4 regions of the Streptomyces sp. NPDC051105 genome follow, and region 3 is predicted to be linked to each of the others. Evidence: riboswitches for the same ligand, from Rfam matches in the RefSeq annotation. Region 3 holds a riboswitch; each other region holds the start of a gene.
What was found. Region 3 has a riboswitch for cyclic di-AMP ahead of AB0N16_RS16385 (M23 family metallopeptidase). Riboswitches for the same ligand answer to the same signal wherever they lie in the genome.
Positions count from the first base shown of each region.

Region 1: another riboswitch for cyclic di-AMP. It lies ahead of AB0N16_RS07235 (NlpC/P60 family protein); the one in region 3 lies ahead of AB0N16_RS16385 (M23 family metallopeptidase).
Region 2: another riboswitch for cyclic di-AMP. It lies ahead of AB0N16_RS30535 (transglycosylase family protein); the one in region 3 lies ahead of AB0N16_RS16385 (M23 family metallopeptidase).
Region 4: another riboswitch for cyclic di-AMP. It lies ahead of AB0N16_RS18985 (peptidoglycan DD-metalloendopeptidase family protein); the one in region 3 lies ahead of AB0N16_RS16385 (M23 family metallopeptidase).

Region 1 covers NZ_JBFBBR010000002.1:731,959-735,568, reverse strand. The annotation lists gene AB0N16_RS07240 (DUF1996 domain-containing protein) at 1-858, opposite strand, end outside; cyclic di-AMP (ydaO/yuaA leader) riboswitch at 1,267-1,441, shown strand; gene AB0N16_RS07235 (NlpC/P60 family protein) at 1,450-3,610, shown strand, end outside.
Region 2 covers NZ_JBFBBR010000014.1:147,274-150,883, forward strand. The annotation lists gene AB0N16_RS30525 (cytochrome P450) at 1-14, shown strand, start outside; gene AB0N16_RS30530 (transglycosylase family protein) at 251-1,261, shown strand; cyclic di-AMP (ydaO/yuaA leader) riboswitch at 1,461-1,632, shown strand; gene AB0N16_RS30535 (transglycosylase family protein) at 1,636-2,325, shown strand; gene eno (phosphopyruvate hydratase) at 2,755-3,610, shown strand, end outside.
Region 3 covers NZ_JBFBBR010000006.1:20,679-24,288, reverse strand. The annotation lists gene AB0N16_RS16390 (PP2C family protein-serine/threonine phosphatase) at 1-948, shown strand, start outside; cyclic di-AMP (ydaO/yuaA leader) riboswitch at 1,217-1,377, shown strand; gene AB0N16_RS16385 (M23 family metallopeptidase) at 1,385-2,431, shown strand; gene AB0N16_RS16380 (aldo/keto reductase) at 2,586-3,548, shown strand; gene AB0N16_RS16375 (PrsW family intramembrane metalloprotease) at 3,563-3,610, opposite strand, start outside.
Region 4 covers NZ_JBFBBR010000007.1:72,803-76,412, reverse strand. The annotation lists gene AB0N16_RS18990 (alpha-galactosidase) at 1-1,038, shown strand, start outside; cyclic di-AMP (ydaO/yuaA leader) riboswitch at 1,347-1,507, shown strand; gene AB0N16_RS18985 (peptidoglycan DD-metalloendopeptidase family protein) at 1,512-2,459, shown strand; gene AB0N16_RS18980 (SGNH/GDSL hydrolase family protein) at 2,699-3,484, shown strand; gene AB0N16_RS18975 (TetR family transcriptional regulator C-terminal domain-containing protein) at 3,530-3,610, opposite strand, start outside.

The DNA of each region.
Region 1 (3,610 bases), on a different contig from region 3:
GTCGGCGTCCCGCTCCTGCTTGCCGTTCTGCAGCCGCAGCACGGGCCAGTAGTACGTGGACTTGTCGCCCTGGTCCGCACAGCTCGTGTCGGCGTTCGCGAGGTCGTCGTCGCTGGCGAAGGCGTTGTTGGACTGGTTACCGATGTAGTCGTGGAAGTGGTGGGCGCCGTTGGAGACACCGGGCGCGACGATCACGTTGTCCGAGTTGAACAGGCCGTTCGCGTTGACACCGCAACTGGAGGCGAAGGTGCCGGTGGAGCCGCCGGGCTGCTCGGCCGGGGTCGTGACATTGGGCTGGACGCTGGTGATGTCGGCGTAGTCAGCGGCGACGGGGCCGTTGCCGCCCTGGCCGCCGACGCCGGCACCGGCACTGGCACTGGCACTGGCACTGGCACTGGCACTCTGGCTCGGCGTGGCGCTGTCCTGCGGCGCCGTCGACTGCCCGGCGCCCTGGTCGGAGGAGCGCAGGGTGCAGGCGGCGAGGTCGTCGAGACCCTGGGGGCGGTCGCCCTCGCGGTCGAGGGCGTCGGCGATGCGCTGGAGGGATTCGGACCGCTTCTCCTTCAGCGGATCCAGGATCGTCCGGTCGGCGAGGCCAGGGTTCTGCTCGATCTCCGCGGCCGACTCCTTGAGCTGCTGGTAGGCGGCCGCGATCTGCTGGTCCAGCTGCGCGAGTTCACCGTCGACGTCGGCCCGGGCCGCGTCGGGCACGTCCGTCAGCCGGCTGCCGACGTCGGGACAGTAGACGGTGGGCGCGGACAGCACCTGGGCGGTGGCGGCCTGCCCGGACTGGTCCGAACCGCCTTCGGTGGCCGAGGCGTAGACGTTCACCCCGACCAGTACTCCGCCGCCGAGCATCAGGGCGACCGCTGCGAAGGTCGCGCGTTGTGCACCGGTCGGGCGTCTGCGCCTGTTGGGTCTCAAGGTCGTTCCCCTGCGTGTCGTGGTCGGCCGGACATGGAAATCCCCCGCCCTATACGCGGCAGGGCGCCACCGTGTTCAACAGTCCCGGAAATTCACGGTGACCTCACAGAAAGCGGGCCCCTCAGGCAACCGACGGCACTGCTCCGACGGCCGCACGACGGCCGCACGACGAGGATCGGGGTGCTGGCGAAATGCCGTCACGTATGGCCGGATCTCGAACGCTACGACGAACATCACAATTACGTATCGGACATTACGCACTTCAACCTTCACACGAGTGACACAAGTTGGCTAAGTTGACGTCCAAGCCGTTCGGCTCCCCCCGGCGAATCCCGTCGGGCCGCGCGGCCTCCGCCTAATCCGGTGCCCAACGGGGCGTTCCGGAGCCGGGGACCCAACCGAACCACTGGGGTGAATCGGTCAACTGCCCTCAGGGGCAAGGGCCGTAGGGCATGCCTTCCGGATCGACCCGCCCGAACCCGACAGCTAACTCGGTAGGCGGAGCACGGAAGGAGCACGACCCCCATGGCGCCCGAGAGCCGTGACGAGGTTCGACAGCGGATCGACAGCCTCTACGACCAGGCCGAGAACGCCACCGGGAACTTCAACGCCACACGTGCGATGAACGGGGGCTCGCGCTCCCGCGGTGTCCCGCTGTTCAAGCGGCCCCGGCGTGACGACCCGGGCCTCGACAACATCGCCCGGGAGTGGTTCGACGGCGCGCGATCGCGACTGGGGCCGAGCGTCCCGGCGGCACTGCCCTCCGACCGGCAGCCCGCCCGGCCCGGCCCGCGACGACCCGTCAGCGCCATGGCCGCCGACCTGCTGGGCCAGTTGGAGGGCTCCGGCCCGTCCCGGCCGGAGCTGCCCGCGGGGTCGTCCGCCAACAGCGACGTCGAGGTCGTCCGGGAGCTGCCGGAGCGTCCGAAGCTGGAACTGACGGCCGGGTCCCCCGCGGCGCTGCCCCCGGGACCGTCGAGCGCGCCCAAGGCGCCGGCCCCCGCCGCGCCGCAGCGTGCCACCCCGGGCACGTCCAAGACCAAGAGTCAGCTGAAGATCGCCAAGGCGCGCGAGATGCTGTCGCAGCGCACCGGGCAGCGCGCGATCGCGGCGCTCGAACCGGCCGCGCCCGCCCCGGCCCCCGCCGCTCAGAGCCCTTGGCCCACGCCCGAGGCCCAGGTCCCGGCGCAGCAGTGGCCTGCCCCCGCCGGCATGCCCGGCCAGTACGGCGACACCGGCTCCTTCGGGACCGACGCCCTGACCGGTACGGGCGCCTTCCCCGCGATGACCGTGACGGACACGGGTGCCATCCCGGTGGTGCCCGCGACGGACACCGGCTCCTTCCGGGTCATGACCCCGGGCGCCGCCCAGCCCATGTCCCCGGCGGACACGGGTGGCTTCCGCATCATGACCCCGGGCGCCACAAGCACCTTCCCGGCCGTGACCGCCATGGACGCGGGTGCCACGCCGCCCGCGAGTCCGGGCGACACCGGTTCCTTCCGGGTCATGACCCCGGGCGCCACAAGCACCTTCCCGGCCGTGACCGCCATGGACGCGGGTGCCACGCCGCCCGCGAGTCCCGGCGACACCGGTTCCTTCCGGGTCATGACCCCGGGCGCCACCGGCACGTTCCCGATGCCGGACGACACCGGCGCCTTCCCGACCGCGGCCCCCACGAACACGGGCGCCTTCCCGACCGCGGCCCCTTCCGACACCGGCGCCTTCCCGACCGCCGCACCCGCCGTGTTCGCCGCGCCCCTGCCGGGCCCGATGGACACCGGTTCCTTCCCGGGTTCGGCGCCGGCCGCCACCGCCGCCTACGTCAGCGCACCGCCGGCCGCCGCGGAGACCGGCTATCCCGCCGCCGGGTACGGCATGTCCGCCCCCGCCGCCATGCCGTCGGCCGACTTCGGCACCGGCGCCTTCCCCGGCGCGCCCGCCGCCGGCATGGGCGCCTACGCCACCGGAACGCAGCCCGCGGCGGCCGCCTACGCCACCGCCCCGGCGATGCCCGCGTCCCAGGCGCCGACGCCCACGGCGGTGATACCCACGGCGGTGACGGACCCTCCGTGGGCGATGATGGCGTCCCCCGCCGCGATGACCGCGCCCCCGATGGCGATGGCCACCGCAGCCCCGGTCGCCCCGGACCCGCTCCCCACCGCCGCCCCTGTCCCGGCCGCGCCCCCGGTGGTCACCGTCCCCGTCCCGACCGCGCCCCCCGTGGTCACCGCCCCGCTCCCCACCGCGCCTCCGGCCGCCGCCGCGGCCACCTTCGCGCCCGGCACCTTCACCGACACCGGTTCCTTGCTCAGGCCCGGTGTCGCGGCCGAGCCCGGCAAGGCCATGAAGGCGCTGGCGTTCGCCCGGGCGCAGATCGGGCGGCCCTGTGTCTGGGGGGCGACCGGTCCGGAGTCGTACGACTGCTCCAGCCTCACCCAGGCCGCCTGGCGCGCCGCCGGTGTGTCGCTGCCGCGCAGCGCGCCGGACCAGACCTTCGCCGGCACCCCGGTGACGCTGGCCGCCATCGAGCCGGGTGACCTGGTCTTCTTCTTCGACAACGACAGCCACGTCGGGGTCTACGCGGGCAACGGCATGATGGTCCACGCGCCGAGCCCGGGGGCGTCCATCCGCGAGGAGTCGATCTACAACGCCGGGGAGTCGGCGATCCACCGGGTGGTCCGCCCGG
Region 2 (3,610 bases), on a different contig from region 3:
CCGACGGCCGATGAGCCCCTGCGGCCGATGAGCCCCGCCGGCCCTCACCGGCACCCGCGCGGCCTCCCGCCGGCGCCCCGCACGGCCCTTCACCGGCAAAGATGACCGGCGTTCAACTCTGTGATCTTCACGTGATCTGCGCGGCATTAACTTGTGACAAGTGATCGTCTGCCTATACGTTCACCCATCAGTGCGGCGCCCCAGCGGGACCCGTCGCGCCGGTCACCGCTGTCGCTCGAAAGGTTTCCGCATGCTCTCCGGGAACGGTCGTCACCGTCGCCCCCGTCAGGCTCCGGCTCTTCTCGTCGCGGCCGGCGTGACCGGCTCGGCCATCGCCATCCCGCTCCTCGGCGCGGCGAGCGCCAACGCGGCCGACGGCAGCACCTGGGACAGGGTGGCCGAGTGCGAGAGCGGCGGCTCCTGGAGCATGGACACCGGCACCGGCTACTACGGCGGCCTGCAGATGTCCCAGGACGACTGGGACGAGTACGGCGGCCAGGAGTACGCCGACACACCGGACCAGGCGAGCCGTTCGCAGCAGATCGCCGTCGCCGAGAAGATCCTCGCCGACCAGGGCACCAAGCCCTGGCGGACCTGTGCCCTGATCGCCGGCCTCTCCTCGGACGACGCCTCGGTGAACGTCGACACGGGCCTCGACGGCTCGGGCGACACGTCCGGCTCCTCCGACTCGTCCTCCGGGCTGTCGGATTCCTCCTCTTCATCTGGTTCTTCGGATTCATCCGGTTCTTCGGATTCCGGCCTGTCCGACTCCTCGTCGGATTCCTCGGGTGCCACAGGCTCCGCCACCCCGTCCCCGAGTGCGGGCGACGACTCCGGCACGGGCACCCCCACCGACTCCGCCAAGGCGGACACGTCGGGATCCAAGGGCTCCGGCGCCTCGAAGGCGAACGAGAACCCCGTGGTGCCCGAAGCCGATGACTCGGACAATTCATGGCAGACGGGCAGCTCTTGGGATCTGGTCGACACGGGGGCGGTCAGCAGCGGCGGCAAGCACCGCGGTGACTCGGCGGACGAAAGCGTGACAAACGGTCAGAGTGTGACTTCTTCCGGCCGTCACGCCTCCCGGGACGCCGGCACCTACACCGTCCGGGACGGCGACACCCTCGCCTCCATCGCCGACTCCCTTGACCTCGACGGCGGATGGCGTGCGCTCTATGCCGCCAACAAGGCGGACATCGGCGCCGACCCGAATGACATCGCCCCCGGTCAGACCCTGAAACTCAGCAACGAAACGGACTAGAAGCAGCGGGAGTTGGCCCTTCGTGCCGCCCTACTTCGAAGCCAAATGTCCGGTTTGGTGAAAGTGTGGGATGAGTCTCAGAAGCCCTGATCATCTTTGAAATTCACCTGATCGTCTGTTTACGGTCAAGGCCGCTCGTCACCACGAGCCCCGGCCGTCGCAACGCCGAGTCCTGCCAGCGGCTGCCCGGGAACAGTCGTCGCGTCAAGCGCCGTAGGCAGGAGCGGGGGACCCAAGGTAAGCGCCGGGACCGGTAGTTGAGACTGCCGTGTCCGGCTCGGGGTGAAGCCGCGCACCGTGAGGTGCGCGGCCGGGCAACTCAACCGGCCCGAACCCGACAGCTCACCTCGCAGGCGTCGGTGAGGGGATCCGTCATGCTGTTTTCCGGCAAGGGCAAGCACCGTCGTCCGTCCAAGGCCACCCGTGTCGCCGCGCTCGCCGGTGTCACCGGTGTCGCCATCGCCGCACCGCTGATGGCGTCCGGCACCGCCTCCGCCGCCACCGCCTCCGAGTGGGACACCGTCGCTCAGTGCGAGTCCGGCGGCAACTGGGCCATCAACACCGGCAACGGCTACTACGGCGGTCTGCAGTTCTCCGCCTCCACCTGGGCCGCGTACGGCGGCACCCAGTACGCCGCGCAGGCCAACCAGGCCAGCAAGGCGCAGCAGATCGAGATCGCCGAGAAGGTCCTCGCCGCGCAGGGCAAGGGCGCCTGGCCGGTCTGCGGCACGGGCCTGTCCGGCGCCGCCTACACCGGGAGCTCCTCCAGCTCCAGCTCCTCCAGCTCCTCTTCGAGCAGCGGCACCAGCAGCCGTACCGCCGACACCCAGGCCGCCTCCCGTTCCGCCGAGCGTCCGGCCGCCAAGAAGACCGTCACCACCCCGACCGGCAAGAAGGTCAAGAAGGGCGACGGCGAGTACAAGGTTGTCAAGGGCGACACGCTCAGCTCGATCGCGGAGAAGCGCAAGGTCAAGGGCGGCTGGCAGGCGCTGTTCAAGCTGAACAAGGACATCGTCGACGACGCCGACTTCATCTACCCGGGCCAGCAGCTGCACCTCAAGTAGGGCGACGGGCCGCTCCCGAAGTCGTACGAAGCAATACGTGGCGCCCAGCTGAACCACAGCGCCCACACAGCCGTGCTCCTCATACTGAGGAGCACGTGAGGGTCACCCCCCGTCCCCCACGGGCCCCCGCTCCGGTGCGTTCTCCCCCGTACGCACCGGAGCGGGGTTTCTCTTTGCGGTCCTCGCGCGGTCCTCGCGCGGTCCTCGCGCGTCCTCCGGCGGTCTTCCTCTTGACCCGCTCTTCTTCCGTTCTTCATCGGGCCCCCCTTTGTTCCGTGCATGAACAATGAGTACCGTCTGTGTGTCCAAGGGTCGGTCGGTCGTGCCGGCCGACGGCCCCGGGACGGTTAGGCTCTAGTCGCAAGGCTGAGCAAGGGCCGACAAGGCTCGCGTGCGCCCGCACAACCAGCGTCACATCCCAAGAAGGAGATGCTCGTGCCGTCCATCGACGTCGTCGTAGCCCGGGAAATCCTGGACTCCCGAGGCAACCCCACGGTCGAGGTCGAGGTCGGCCTCGACGACGGCAGCACGGGTCGTGCCGCCGTCCCGTCCGGCGCCTCCACCGGTGCCTTCGAGGCCATCGAACTCCGTGACGGCGACCCCAACCGCTACCTCGGCAAGGGCGTCGAGAAGGCCGTCCTCGCCGTGATCGAGCAGATCGGCCCGGAGCTGGTCGGCTACGACGCCACCGAGCAGCGCCTGATCGACCAGGCGATGTTCGACCTGGACGCCACCGACAACAAGGGCTCGCTCGGCGCCAACGCCATCCTCGGCGTCTCCCTCGCCGTCGCGCACGCCGCTTCCGAGGCGTCCGACCTGCCGCTGTTCCGCTACCTCGGTGGCCCGAACGCGCACCTGCTGCCCGTCCCGATGATGAACATCCTCAACGGCGGCTCGCACGCGGACTCCAACGTCGACATCCAGGAGTTCATGATCGCCCCGATCGGCGCGGAGTCCTTCTCCGAGGCGCTGCGCTGGGGTGCCGAGGTCTACCACACCCTGAAGAAGGTCCTGAAGGGCAAGGGCCTGGCCACCGGCCTCGGCGACGAGGGCGGCTTCGCCCCGAACCTGGAGTCCAACCGCGCCGCGCTCGACCTCATCCTGGAGGCGATCAAGCAGGCCGGTTACGTCCCCGGTGAGCAGATCGCCCTTGCGCTCGACGTCGCCGCGTCCGAGTTCTACAAGGACGGCAAGTACGAGTTCGAGGGCAAGTCCCGCTCGGCCGCCGAGATGACCGAGTACTACGAGGAGCTCGTCGCCTCCTACCCGCTGGTCTCCATCGAGG
Region 3 (3,610 bases):
CCGCTGATCGCCGCGCCCCTCTCCTCGCTGCGCACCACCGTCCTGACCGGCCTCGCGTCCTTCCTCGCCGCCTACGCCGTGCACGTCCGCTTCGGCTTCGGTCCGGACATCGACACGGTCACCGAGGTCCTCACCGTGGTCACCGTCGCCGCCCTGGCCGCCGGCATCAACCGGGTCGTGCGCCTCGGTGACCAGCGCCTGGCCTCCGCCCGCGAGATCGCCGAGGCAGCTCAGCGGGCGGTCCTGCCCGAGCCCGCCGAGCGGATCGGCGGCTTCGAGATCGCGGCCCGCTACGAGGCGGCCCAGGAGGGCACCTTCATCGGCGGCGACCTGTACGCCGTCCAGGACACCCCGTACGGCGTCCGGCTGGTCGTCGGCGACGTCCGCGGCAAGGGCATGGGCGCGGTCGCCGCCGTCGCCGTGGTCATCGGCGCGTTCCGGGAGGCCGCCGAGCAGGAGGCCACCCTGGAGGCGGTGGCGGGGCGGCTGGAGCGGGCGCTGGCCCGCGAGGGCGTCCGGCGCGGCGGCCTCGACGCGTTCGAGGGGTTCACCACCGCCGTACTCGCCGAACTCCCGCACGGTGACGGCACGGTCCGGGTCGTCAACCGCGGCCATCCGCCGCCTCTGCTGCTGCACGGCGACGGCAAGGTGTATGCGGTACGGGTGCCCGAGGCCGCGCTGCCGCTCGGGATGGGCGAGTTGGGGGCCTGGCCGGACCGGGCCGCCGAGCACGTGTTCCCGAGCGGGGCCACGCTGCTGCTGCACACCGACGGCCTCTCCGAGGCGCGGGACGCGCACGGCCGGTTCTACGACCCCGAGCGGCGGCTGGCCGGCCGTGTCGTCACCGCCCCCGGCGCGCTGCTGGCCCGGCTCGCGGCCGAGGTGCGCCGGCACACCGGCGGCGGCATGACGGACGACATGGCGCTGCTCGCCGTTCGACGGCCCTGAGCGCGATCACGCGGCCGCTCCGCGGATGGTCACCCTCGGTGCGCGGACGACCGCCCTCCGCATGACAGCTGAGTCACCATCAAAACGCGTGTGACTCCTGAGCCGAACAGGGCCCAGGGGCAAGTCGACCGCTTTTGACCGTTCCTGGCAGGTAAGTCCATGCTTTGAAAGCTTAATGATCAAGGCGAACAGCTTGGAATCTGACTACCGGGTCTATTAACGTTCGATAACGCAGCGCGGTCGTCCCAGCCGTCACCCGCGACGGCTCCGTGCGCACGCGCCGAATCCCGCAAGGGAACCGGGGAACCACCACCTTGGGGTGAATCGCAAGGCTACCGCCGGGTACGAAACGGTCGGTATACGCGCGTAGGAGACCTTCCCGCTCCGAACCCGTCAGCTAACCCGGTAGGCAGCGGAAGGAAAGGAGTGCGCCCGCGTGGCGTCCAACCGGCCTGCTCCGACAGCCCCGTTCGTGCCCAGCCAGCCTCAACCCGAGACCTTCGGCTACGGCGGTTACCGCACCGACGAGGGCCCCTGGGAGGAGTGGAACCCCACCGAGGAGTCCCTCGCCCCGGTACGCGGCCGGCACCGGGTCGCCAAGCAGCGCGGTGGCGGGCTCGCCCGCAGCTCCACGGTCCTCGGCGTCGGCGTCATCGCCGCCGTCGGCGCGGGCGGCATGGCCAGCGCCCACACGGGCAAGCCGCCGGTCTCCATCTCGCTGCCCGACCTGCCGTCCTCCGTCGACTCCCTGCTCGGCGAGGGCGGTGGCCACCACGCCACCCAGACCGCGCTCAGCAGCGTCACCACGACGACGACCGCCACCGACGCGGACTCCTCCGCCTCCTCGGCCGACGCCGGTGAGGCGCTGCGCAGCCGGATCATCGCCCAGGCCGAGCAGCAGCAGACCCAGCTCGACGTCAAGGCCACCGCCAAGGCCGTGGCCGCCGCCGACAAGGCGGTCTCCGACGCGGAGGCCAAGGCGGAGCAGGCGGCGGCCGCAAAGGCCGCCGACGCCAAGGAGCAGGCGCAGGCCGCCGAGAAGGCGCAGGCCGAACAGAAGCGGCTCGCCGCGCTGGCCAAGCAGTACACGCTGCCGGTCGTCTCCTACACGATCACCGGCACCTTCGGGCAGGCCGGCTCCATGTGGGCCTCCGGCTACCACACCGGCCTCGACTTCGCCGCCCCCACCGGCACGCTGATCAAGGCCGTCCACAGCGGCACCGTCACGGAGGCCGGCTGGGCCGGCTCGTACGGCTACCGCACCATCCTCACCCTCGACGACGGCACCGAGCTGTGGTTCTGCCACCAGTCCTCCATCGGCGTCAAGGTCGGCCAGAAGGTCGCCACCGGTGACGTCATCGGCCGCGTCGGCGCCACCGGCAACGTCACCGGCCCGCACCTCCACCTGGAGGTCCACCCCGGCGGTCAGGCCACCGGCATCGACCCGATGACCTGGCTGCGCGGCAAGGGCCTCAACCCCTGACGGACCCCACTGATCCCCGGCGGCCCTGACGACAACCCCCCGACGTCAGGGCTGCCGGTTCGGTGTACCCGCTCCACCCCGGTGCATTCCGCTTTTACGAGAACTTCGCATCGCGTCGGGATGGGCACACCGGCATCCGGTGTTGGACTGAGGCATGACTGCTTCTTCCGCTTCCCGCTCGCTCCGTAAGCTCGGCGCCTCCGACCTGGAGGTCTTTCCGCTCTGCCTGGGCGGCAACGTCTTCGGCTGGACCGCCGACGAGGCCGCCTCCTTCGCCGTCCTCGACGCGTACACGGCCGCGGGCGGCAACTTCGTGGACACCGCCGACGCGTACACAGCCTGGATCGAGGGCCACAAGGGCGGCGAGTCCGAGACCGTCATCGGCAAGTGGGTCAAGGCACGCGGCAATCGCGAGGACATCGTGATCGCGACGAAGGTGAGCCAGCACCCCGAGTACCCGGGGCTGTCGGGCGCCAACATCAAGGCCGCCGCCGACGCGTCCCTGCGCCGCCTGGACACCGACTACATCGACTTGTACTACACCCACTTCGACCAGCCCGAGATCCTGGTCGAGGAGATCATCGGCGCCCTGGACGAACTGGTGCGGGCGGGCAAGGTCCGGCACATCGCCGCGTCCAACATCACCGCCGAGCGGCTCCAGGAGTCCCTGGACTTCTCCGACCGCGAGGGCCTCGCCCGGTACGTCGCCCTCCAGCCCCACTACAACCTGGTCTCCCGCGACACCTACGAGGGTCCCCTCCAGGACCTGGCCTCCCGCGCCGGCCTCGCGGCGGTCCCGTACTTCGCCCTGGCCGCCGGCTTCCTCACCGGCAAGTACCGCCCCGGTACGACGGTCGACAGCCCCCGCGCGGGCCGCGCGGCCCAGTACCTGGAGACCGAGCGGGGCCGGCAGGTCCTGACCGCCCTGGACGAGATCGCCGAGGCCCACTCCGCCCCGATCCCCACGGTCGCCCTGGCCTGGCTGGCAGCCCAGCCCACCGTCACGGCCCCCATCGCCTCGGCCCGCGCCCTGGACCAGCTCCCCGCCCTGCTGGGGGTGGCGGACCTGGAGCTGACGGAGCAGGAACTGACACGGCTCACGGCGGCTTCCGCCTGACGCTCACCGTCCCCCTAGCCCTTGTACGGGTTGTAGGACGGATACGGCACCGCCGCCCCGTA
Region 4 (3,610 bases), on a different contig from region 3:
GGCCTCGGCGACTGGACGCCCAACCCGGACCGCTTCCCCAAGGGACTCAAGCCCCTCGCCGACTACGTGCACGCCCTCGGCATGCAGTTCGGCATCTGGGTCGAGCCCGAGATGGTCAACGCGGACAGCGACCTGTACCGCGCGCACCCCGACTGGGTGCAGTACCAGCAGGGGCGAAAGCGGACGGAACTGCGCAATCAGCTCGTCCTCAACCTCGCCCGCGAGGATGTCCAGGAGTACCTCTGGGAGCAGCTCGACACCCTGCTGTCCAGCGCCCCGATCGACTACGTCAAGTGGGACTTCAACCGCTGTTTCACCGACGCGGGCTGGCCCGGCGAGCCGTATCCGCAGCGGCTGTGGGTCGACCACGTCCGTGGGCTGTACGCGCTGCTCGACCGGATTCGGGCGGCCCACCCGAACGTCGCCATCGAGTCCTGTTCCGGCGGTGGCGGCCGGATCGACCTCGGCATCATGAGCCGTACCGACGAGGTGTGGACCTCCGACAACACCGACCCGCTGGACCGGCTCGCCATCCAGCACGGCTTCAGCCAGATCCACCCCGCCCGGGTGATGTCCGCCTGGGTCACGGACAGCCCGAACCACCAGCTCAACGGCCGGGTCAGCAGCTTGCGTTTCCGGTTCATCAGCTCCATGGCCGGGGCGCTCGGGGTCGGTGGCGACCTCTCGCAGTGGACCGAGGAGGAGCTGGCCGAGGCCGGTCGCTGGGTGGAGCTCTACAAGGACATCCGGCCCCTGGTGCAGCGCGGTGACCAGTTCCGGCTGCGGCCGCCGACCGGCGGGCTCAGTGCGGTGCAGTACACGCTCGGCGACGAGACCGTGGTCCTCGCGTGGCTCCAGGCGCAGAGCTACGGCGCGCCGATGCCGGCGCTGCGCTTGCAGGGTCTCGACCCGGCAGCGTCGTACGAATGCCGTGAAACGGGCGAAGTACATCGAGGTGCCGTTCTGTTGCACCACGGCCTCCGCGCCGAGCTGCGCGGTGACCTGGATGCGACGGTTCTCCGGCTGCGTCGCATCTGAGCCTTCTGACCGATTTGGTGCCTTCATTGCAACTCGGTCTGGAATAAGGTGACGTGGCGTGACGTGCGTGAGGAGCGTCATATTCGTGACCGTCCGTCGCGCGTCATGTTCACGTAATTCCGGCGATTTTCAAGGGAATTGGAAAAGTGCGGAAGGCGGGAATTCACGGAGGGTGACCGGGAATTCCCGTAACGGATCAAGCGAAACTCGGACAGACGGAACCTCACGCTTGTTCACGCGCGTCTTACTCGCTTACGTTCGCCACGCATCCGGACGGAACGCCGAATCCTGCCGCCGTCCGGAGTCCCCACACACACTCACCCGTGCCCGGCAGGAGCGGGGGACCCACCAGGTATGACCGCCTGTTCCGGTTCCCGGGACGGCTAGGGGTGTAGCCACGTCTTCCCGCGTGGCCGGGCAGCTCCAGCCCGAACCCGACAGCTCACCTCGCAGGCGCCGGAGAGGAATGCGTCATGCCCGCGAAGGGTAAGCACCGCCGCCCCAAGTCCCAGCGTTTCACCCGCTCGATGGCCGTCGCCGGAACCGGTGGCGCCGCGCTGGCTCTGCCCCTCATGGGCGCCACCGGCGCCCACGCGGTCACCTCGCAGTCCGTTTCCGAAAAGGCCACGCAGTCGTTGCCGACCGTCGAGCAGACGGCGGTGCGAAAGGCCGCCGCCCAGAAGACCGGCACCGGTGATTCCGCGCACCGCGTCTACACGGTGGTGCCCGGCGACTATCTGTCGAAGATCGCCCGCGAACACAACGTCGACGGCGGCTGGCACCGGCTCTACGCCGACAACCGGCAGGCCGTCGGCGACAACCCCTCGCTGATCCACCCCGGTCTCAAGCTCACGCTCGGCGGCCGCCACGCCGCGACGACGGACACCTCGGGCTCGGGCTCCCGGTCCGCGACGCGGTCGCACGCCCGGTCCGGCTCGCAGTCCTCCGTGCCCTCCTCCTCCTCGTCCTCGAACACGGCCTCCTTCTCGGGCGCGTCGACGGCGACCTCCTCCGGTTTCACCCTCCCGGTCACCGGTGGCACCGTCGGCACCGGCTACCACGTGGCCGGCAGCATGTGGTCCAGCGGCTACCACACCGGCGTCGACTTCGTCGTCCCGACCGGCACCCCGGTCAAGGCCGTCGGCGCGGGCACGGTCGTCACGGCGGGCTGGGGCGGTGCCTACGGCAACCAGGTCGTCATCAGGCTCGCCGACGGCTACTACGCGCAGTACGGCCACCTCTCCGCACTCTCCGTCTCGGTCGGCCAGACCGTGACCGCGGGCCAGCAGGTCGGCCTCTCCGGTGCCACCGGCAACGTGACCGGCCCGCACCTCCACTTCGAGATCCGGACCACCCCCGACTACGGTTCGGACATCGACCCGGTCGGCTACCTCCGCTCCAAGGGCGTCCCCGTCGGCTGATCCGGCACCGCCACTGATCTGACACGCACTCCGAAGGCCGGACCCCCGATGCCCGGGTCCGGCCTTCGAGCGATCGACGCCTCAACGCCGCTGTTCGGAGGCTTATTCCTGGCTTGGTCGAGTATTTAGGCGTGTCTTATCTCACCGCTAGTCAACCCCTTATTACGGTCGCGTAGCTCACAGTCGAAGGTGAATCATGGTCCGTCGTGGCAGACGATTCGAAGAGTGACAATGCATCAGTGATCGGGTCGTACGTGGCGCTGGGGGACAGCTTCACCGAGGGCGTCGGCGACCCCGGCCCCGACGGGGCGTTCGTCGGCTGGGCGGACCGGTTCGCGGTACTGCTGTCGGACCGGCAGCCCGAGGGCGACTTCGAGTACACCAACCTCGCGGTGCGCGGGAAACTGCTCGACCAGGTCGTGGCGGACCAGGTGCCGCAGGCCCTGGAACTCGCCCCGGACCTGGTCTCCTTCTGCGCCGGCGGCAACGACATCATCCGCCCCGGCACCGACCCCGACGAGGTGGCCGAGCGGTTCGAGCGGGCCGTGGCGCAACTGACCGAGGCCGTCGGCACGGTTCTGGTGACCACCGGGTTCGACACCCGGGGCGTGCCCGTCCTCAAGCATCTGCGCGGCAAGATCGCCACCTACAACGGGCATGTCCGGGCCGTCGCCGACCGGTACGGTTGCCCGGTCCTCGACCTGTGGTCCCTGAAGACCGTGCAGGACCGGCGGGCCTGGGACGGCGACCGGCTGCACCTGTCTCCCGAGGGGCACACGCGCGTGGCGCTGCGGGCCGGCCAGGTGCTCGGCGTCGAGGTGCCGGCCGACCCGGACCAGCCGTGGCCGCCACTGCCGCCCCGCGGCACCCTGGAGGTCCGCCGCGACGATGTGCACTGGGCCCGTGAGCACCTGGTGCCGTGGATCGGGCGACGGCTGCGCGGCGAGTCGTCGGGTGACCACGTGACGGCCAAGGGGGCGCTCTCCCCGGGCGACATCAAGATGCGGATCGCGTCCGTGGCTTGAGGGCGGCACGAACACGTAAGGGGCGGCGTCCTGGTGAGCCGCTCCTTACTGCTCGTCGGGCAGCCCCAGTTCGCGGGCCAGCGCCTCGTCGACCCACTCCTGCGCCCTGGAACGCGACAGGGCGCC